DNA from 2 places in the Micromonospora sp. NPDC002296 genome. Region 2 is predicted to be linked to the other one. Evidence: riboswitches for the same ligand, from Rfam matches in the RefSeq annotation. Region 2 holds a riboswitch; the other holds the start of a gene.
The links. Region 2 has a riboswitch for cyclic di-AMP ahead of ABT023_RS27950 (transglycosylase family protein). Riboswitches for the same ligand answer to the same signal wherever they lie in the genome.

Region 1 (3,557 bases), on a different contig from region 2:
GCGCCGCCGCGCGGCTGACCCGCCCGCGTCGCCGCCGTCTCGCGAACCGCACCACCGCGCCCGTCCGCCCGGCCCGGTCGCACCCCCGCGCCCGTCCGCCCGGCCCGGTCGCACCCCCGCGCCCGCCCGGCGACGCGCGGAGCCCGCTTCCCGCATCCACCCTCCGTGAGGTGCCGACCATGGACATCGTTCTCCACCAGCTCCTCGTCGAGGTGCCGCTGGCCGCCGCCATCTGGTCGGTGCTGCTCGTGGTGGCGCTCGGCGTGCTCACCGCCCTGGTCGCCCGCCCACAGCGGGACCGGTCGGCGGTCGACCCCGCCCCGCCCGCCGTAGACCTGGCCAGCGAGGAGGCCACCGACCTGCGCCGGTACGCCGAGGAGGTGGGGGTGGCCGCCGCCGGCGCCGCCCAGACCGCCCGCCGCCGGCGCGAGGCGTGGCTGACCGCCCAGGACGCCCTCGATCGGGCCTGGCAGGCGTACGACGAGGCGGAGGCCGCCGCACGCCGCTTCTCCGGCGTGGGGGTGCTGCCGGCGCCGCGCACCCCCCGAACCCCCGCCGAGTACGCCGCCCGGGAGCGCCGGCTGCACCACGCCGCGACGGCCGCCCACCTGCGCGGCGACTTGTCCATCCGGCAGCTCTGCGACGTCTTCGCGCACCGGAACGGCTGGGACCCCCGGCTGCACCCGGTCCAGCAGGAGGTCGTGCTGGCCCGGGCGGTGCGGGACGGGAAGCAGGCCGGCCACCGGGCGGCGGCGGCCCGGGAGCGGGCCGCCTGGCGTGCCGCCGAGCTGGCCGCCGAGGCCGCCCGGGCACTGGCCGCCGAGGCGTACTGCGCCGCGGAGCGGGCCCGCCCCGTCCGGGTGCCCGCGCCCCGGGCCGCGACGGCGGCGGCTCGCCGCACCGCCCCGGCCGCCCGCTGGCGCCCGGCCCGGGTCGGCTGACCCGACCCCCGTTCCCCGACCCGCCCCGGCGGGCCGCGACGCTGCCCCGACTTTCTTCATGACGCCGGTCACACACCCCGGGTAAACGGGCAGTCGACCCATCGGGGCGGGTCCACCGACATAACCCGCCGACGATCGATACTGATCGTCCGGTTGTCGCCCCAGGGCACCTGGAATGCCCGTAATCCCATTGAGACACGTCAGTTCCCAATGGGTCGCAGGAAAGCTGATCGGAGAGGGTTTAAGCAGGTGGGAAGGGCTTGGCAGGGCCTCGGCCGGCCAGTAATGTCGGCCCGTCCGGTGCGGTACCCGATCGCAAGAGGCGACGCCGCGCCGACCCGCTCAATCGTGACCATCACGAACCGGGGACCCAGTGCACGTGTGGGGTGAATCCGCGGGCCACGGCCCGTGGTAGGGCGATCTTCCCGCCCGAATCCGTCAGCTAACCCGGTAGGCGGTGTCGGAAGGAGTGCCATCCTCGTGCAGCGCGACCCCATCCCTCGGTTGTTCCTCCACCGCGGCGCCGTGGTGCCCGCGTCCGTCGCCCCCGGGCTGACGAACTGACCGGCGCACCCGCCCGTACGCCCGGCTGACCGGGCATCTTCCCAGAGCGGACCCCACCGGCCGTGGGCGTCTCGTCCGCGCCATCGTGCGACGACGCATGCCCAGGTGCCCCGCTCTCCGCCCCATCCCCGTGGAGGAACACGTGAACCACCATGTCAAGCGGCAGCTGCGACGGCTCGCCACCGAGCGCCCGTACCAGGTCGTCGCCGGCTCGGCCGCGGCGCTCCTGCTGGCCTCCGGCACCGGTGCGCTGCTGGCCGGCGTCGACGACACCCCCACCCCGCGGCAGACCACCAACGCCGCCGTCGCCGAGATCGCACCCCGCCTCGACAGCGCGGCCAGCCGCGCCCAGGCCCGGGCCGGCGCGACCGCGTCCTCCAGCGCCTCGCCGTCGCCGAGCGCCACCACGGCCGCGCCGAACCCCGATCTGACCACCAGGGCGGCCCCGAAGCAGACCACGGCGAAGCCGGCCACCCCGAAGCCGCCGTCGTCGAAGGTCCTCGACTACGCCTACCAGGCGCAGACCACCTACTACTACTGCGGCCCTGCGGCGGTGCGCAACGCGCTCTCCGCCACCGGCGTCGGGAGTACCCAGGACGGGCTGGCCAGCCGCCTCGGCACCACCGAGATGGGCACCAACTCGGCCGAGGACACCACCCGGGTGCTCAACGCGATGGTCAAGGGCGACCCGTACCGGACCCGGATGATCCCGGGCGGCGCCGCCACCGGGGCCCAGATCGACCGGCTCAAGGCCGACGTGGTGGAGGCGGTCGGCGCCGGGCGCGGCGTCGTGGTGAACATCGCCGGCAGCGCCACCGACGTCGACGGCGGCTGGCACTCCTTCCCCGGCGGCCACTACATCGCCGTCGTGGGCTACCGCAACGAAGGCCGCACCGTGCGGATCGCCGACTCGGCCGACCCGGCCGCCTCGGCGTACTGGATCAGCACCACGGCCCTGGCGCACTGGGCGGCGACCAGGGGCTACTCGGCCTGATCACCCTTTCCCCCACCGGGCCCCGGCTCTCCCCGTGAGCCGGGGCCCGGTGGCGTCCCGGCAGAGGTTCGCGTCAGCTCCGGCCTCGACCCTGACGCAAACCTCTTGATCACCGCGGGAAGCGGGAGGGGGCGGGGGAGAGCGGGGTTGGGCGGGGGGTGGGTGGGGTCCAGGTCGGGTTCAGTTCGTGGCGGGCCGCCGTCAGGAACGCCTCGGCGTACTGCTGGGCGGGGAAGTCGCCCAGGTAGCGGGAGCGGGTGGCCCAGCGGGCTGTTGCCCGGGGGTCGGTGTCGAGCAGGTGGTCGAGCACCTCGTCGAGGTTGGCCGCGTCGCGCCGCAGCACGTAGCCCGAGCCGGCCAGGGGGAACCGCTCGACGAACCGGTCGCCGTCGCCGCCCATGTCCGTGACCGCGTACGGCTTGCCGGAGTAGAGGTAGTCGGAGATCACCCCGGAGACGTCCGAGAGCAGCGCGTCGGAGCGGTTCACGCAGTCGACCAGGGACATCTCCCGGCTGGCCGCAGCGCCCCAGACGTGCTGCCGGCCGGTGCGGGCCCGGTCCGCGGCGAGCAGCTCCGTGAGCCGGGCGAGCTGCCGCGCCGACGCCGGGTTCTGCCCGGTGTACGGATGGGCGCGCAGGATCACCGTCGCGCCCCGGGCCAGCAACCCCCGGACGATGGTCTCGCCCACCGGCAGGGAGCAGTAGTTCGCGTCGGCGTGGTGCCCGGTCCAGGTCGGGGTGTAGAGCACCGTCGGGTTCGGCAGGCCGGGGGCCGGCTCCCGGCGTACCTCGATCGACTCGACCTGCGGGCGGCCGACCACGACGAACTTCTCCGCCGGGATGTCCACCCCCGCGCGGGCGTACCGCTCGATCGCCGCCGGGCCGGCCACGAAGATCCGGTCGAAGATCGCCGAGACCGGGTTGGCGCTGGGCGCCTTGTCGCTGTCGCCGTGGTGGATCTGCACGTGGGTGAGCTGGGTGAACCGGATGCAGTGGCTGTTCTTCGCCCCGTGGTTGACGTAGAACGCGACCTTGAGACTCGGCACCAGCGCCTCGTCC
Region 2 (3,557 bases):
GCCTCCGACGCGCTGGACAAGCTGCGCCTGGAGTCCCTGGTCGACAAGGAACTCGCGGCCGACGCCTCCGACCTGCACATCGAGATCGAGGCCGACCGCGACGCGCGCACCCTGACGGTCCGGGACAACGGCATCGGCATGTCCCGCGACGACGTCGTCGGCCTGATCGGCACCATCGCCAAGTCCGGCACCGCCGAACTGCTCGCCAAGCTGCGCGAGTCGAAGGACTCGGCCGGGTCCGCCGACCTGATCGGCCAGTTCGGGGTCGGGTTCTACGCGACCTTCATGGTGGCCGACAGGGTCACCCTGGTCACCCGCCGCGCCGGCGAGACCGAGGGCACCCGCTGGGAGTCCACCGGCGAGGGCACGTACGTCGTGGAGACCATCGACGACGCGCCGCAGGGCACCGCCGTCACCGTCCACCTCAAGCCCGAGGACAGCGACGACAACCTGCACGACTACACCGTCGACTGGAAGATCCGCGAGATCGTCAAGCGGTACTCCGACTTCATCGCCTGGCCGATCCGGATGACCGTGGAGCGCCCGGGCGAGGACGACGCGGTCACCCGCGAGGTGCAGACCGTCAACTCGATGAAGGCGCTCTGGGCCCGGCCGCGCAGCGAGGTCGACGAGGCCGAGTACAAGGAGTTCTACAAGCACGTCAGCCACGACTGGGCCGACCCGCTTGAGACGATCCACATGAAGGGCGAGGGCACCTTCGAGTACGAGGCGCTGCTCTTCCTGCCCTCGCACGCCCCGGTCGACCTGTTCGCCCCGCAGGCCCGGCGCGGCGTGCAGCTCTACGTCAAGCGCGTGTTCATCATGGACGACTGCGACGCGCTGATGCCCAACTACCTGCGCTTCGTCAAGGGCGTCGTCGACGCGCACGACCTGTCGCTGAACATCTCCCGGGAGATCCTGCAGCAGGACCGCCAGATCCAGGCGGTCCGCCGCCGGCTGGTGAAGAAGATCCTCGCCACCGTCAAGGAGCTGAAGGCCAACGAGGCCGAGAAGTACCGCACCTTCTGGGCGGAGTTCGGCCCGGCGCTGAAGGAGGGCCTGCTCGACGACCCGGACAACACCGAGGCGATCCTCGACATCGTCTCCGTCGCCTCCACCCACGACCCGGCGGAGCTGACCGGCCTGCGCGACTACGTCGAGCGGATGAAGGACGGTCAGGGCGACATCTACTACATGACCGGCGAGTCCCGCCCGATGATCGAGAACTCGCCGCACATGGAGGCGTTCCGGGCCAAGGGCTACGAGGTGCTGGTCCTCACCGACCCGGTCGACGAGGTGTGGGTCGAGCGGGTCGGGCAGTTCGACGGCAAGCCGCTGCGCTCCATCGCCAAGGGCCAGGTCGACCTGGACACCGAGGAGGAGAAGAAGGAGGCCGAGTCGGCCCGCGAGCAGCAGCGCCAGGAGTACGCCGACCTGCTGACCTGGATGACGGGCCGGCTCTCCGACAGCGTCAAGGAGGTCCGGCTCTCCACCCGGCTGACCACCTCCCCGGCCTGCGTGGTCGGCGACGCCCAGGACATCACCCCGACGCTGGAGAAGATGTACCGGGCGATGGGGCACGAGGTGCCGCAGGTCAAGCGGATCCTGGAGCTGAACCCGGGGCACCCGCTGGTCGAGGGGCTGCGCAAGGCCCACGAGCAGGAGGCCGGGGCCGACGCGCTCGGCGACACGGCCGAGCTGCTGTACGGGATGGCGCTGCTGGCCGAGGGCGGCGAGCTGGCCGACCCGTCCCGGTTCACCCGCATCCTCGCCGACCGGCTGGCCCGCACCCTGTAGCCGCCGAGACGCACCGCGCGCCGGGCTCCCGGTCGACACCGTCGACCGTGGACGCCCGGCGCGCGCCGTTGCGCGTCCCCTCGGCGGGCGCGGGTGGACCGGGGCGACGGCCCCATGCTTCGGGGGGCAGCCGCCGGCCGCCCCACCGGGCTGTGCGGCGATCACCGAGCGTTTCCGGACTCCGATGTGCGCAATCGGACCACCATCACCCTAAGTTAGGGGGCGAGCTTGTGTGATGGGGGTTCACCCTGATCGGACTCGGCCCGGCGGTCGCTCTGCACGGCTGGTGAAGGCTCGCAAGTCGACGGTGTGGCCTCTTAGCCCGAGCGGGTGAAGAACTTCACAAGAGGTGGGCACTCGTCACGAACGGTGCCTAACGTCGGTTGAGTCCGCGAACGCGGCGACCACGGTCGGTAACGCCTAGTCCTGCCGCCGACCGTCGGTTCCCTTGTCAGTCAGGCAGGAGCGGGGGACCCACATGTTCCTCGGTGCACCGCACCTCGGGGTGAAGCCGCCTGTGGCGGCCGGGCTCCTCGGCCCGAACCCGACAGCTCACCTCGCCGGCGTGGAGGAGTCACACATGGCAACTGAATACACCGCCCGCCACCGTCGGGTGACCGTCCGCCGCGCCGCCGTCGGCACTCTCGCCGCGGGCGCCCTCGCCGGGGTCGTCGCACTGGCCGGCCCGGCCGCGCCGGCCCAGGCCGCGGTCAACTGGGACGCCGTCGCCTCGTGCGAGTCCGGCGGCAACTGGCACATCAACACCGGCAACGGCTACTACGGCGGCCTGCAATTCTCGCAGGGCACGTGGGCCGGCTACGGCGGCAAGAGGTACGCCGCCCGCGCCGACCTGGCGACCCGCAGCGAGCAGATCCGCATCGCCGAGAAGGTGCTCGACGGCCAGGGCATCGGGGCGTGGCCGACCTGCGGCAAGAAGGGCGGCTCGACGAAGGGCAGCCCGAAGTCGGAGCGGAGGTCGGAGACGAAGGCCACCCCGAAGGAGCGGTCCTCGCGTACCGAGAAGCCGGCCTCGCGCAGCAAGCGGGACACCACGACGAGCGCCCCGTCCGGCGGCGGAACGACCTACGTGGTCCGGTCGGGCGACACCCTCTCCAAGATCGCCACGGCGCAGGGCGTGCGGGGCGGCTGGCGCGCGCTGTGGGAGAAGAACGAGCGGGTCGTGGGCGAGCACCCGAACCTGATCTTCCCGGGCCAGCGGCTCAGCTTCTGACGCACCCGGCCGGGTCGGTGCGACCCGGCGCCCCGGTCCCGGGGCATCCAGCACCGGAAGCGCCCGGCCGGTTCCTCCGGCCGGGCGCTTCCGCGTCCCCGACGGGCACTACCACCGCGGGCCGGGCCACCCGGGATTCCACGTCAGGCCACCCGCCGGTCGGCGAGCACCGCCACCCGGGCGAAGTACTCGCGGAACAACGGCTCGTCGCCGGGCGGCACCCGGACCGCGGGCGAGTTGGCGAACCGGAAGGCGAGCCGGTCGGTGCCGTAGAGCGGTTCGTTCGGGTCGCGCACGACACCGAAGAACAACTCGCCGGGCTTGTCAGGCTTCTTGTAGTGCACCAACGCCCCGAGCCATCGCAACGGAACCCGGAACGTGTGCTCGGAGCTGTCCAGGTTGAACAGCTCGAACACCCCCCGGTCCACGCGCAGGTGCAGGTTCCCGTAGTCGAACGCGAGCGGCTCCATGCCGGCCAAGGTATCGCGGGAGCACCGTCGAACGCGCCGTCGCCGCCCGCAGAAACGAC

Region 1: linked by a shared signal. The riboswitch ahead of ABT023_RS25345 (C39 family peptidase) and the one ahead of ABT023_RS27950 (transglycosylase family protein) in region 2 are both predicted to bind cyclic di-AMP.

What each region holds. Positions count from the first base shown of each region.
Region 1 covers NZ_JBEOWQ010000049.1:31,677-35,233, reverse strand. The annotation lists gene ABT023_RS25350 (hypothetical protein) at 180-941, shown strand; cyclic di-AMP (ydaO/yuaA leader) riboswitch at 1,271-1,413, shown strand; gene ABT023_RS25345 (C39 family peptidase) at 1,636-2,499, shown strand; gene ABT023_RS25340 (CDP-glycerol glycerophosphotransferase family protein) at 2,609-3,557, opposite strand, start outside.
Region 2 covers NZ_JBEOWQ010000078.1:8,089-11,645, reverse strand. The annotation lists gene htpG (molecular chaperone HtpG) at 1-1,797, shown strand, start outside; cyclic di-AMP (ydaO/yuaA leader) riboswitch at 2,225-2,378, shown strand; gene ABT023_RS27950 (transglycosylase family protein) at 2,378-3,028, shown strand; gene ABT023_RS27945 (hypothetical protein) at 3,172-3,498, opposite strand.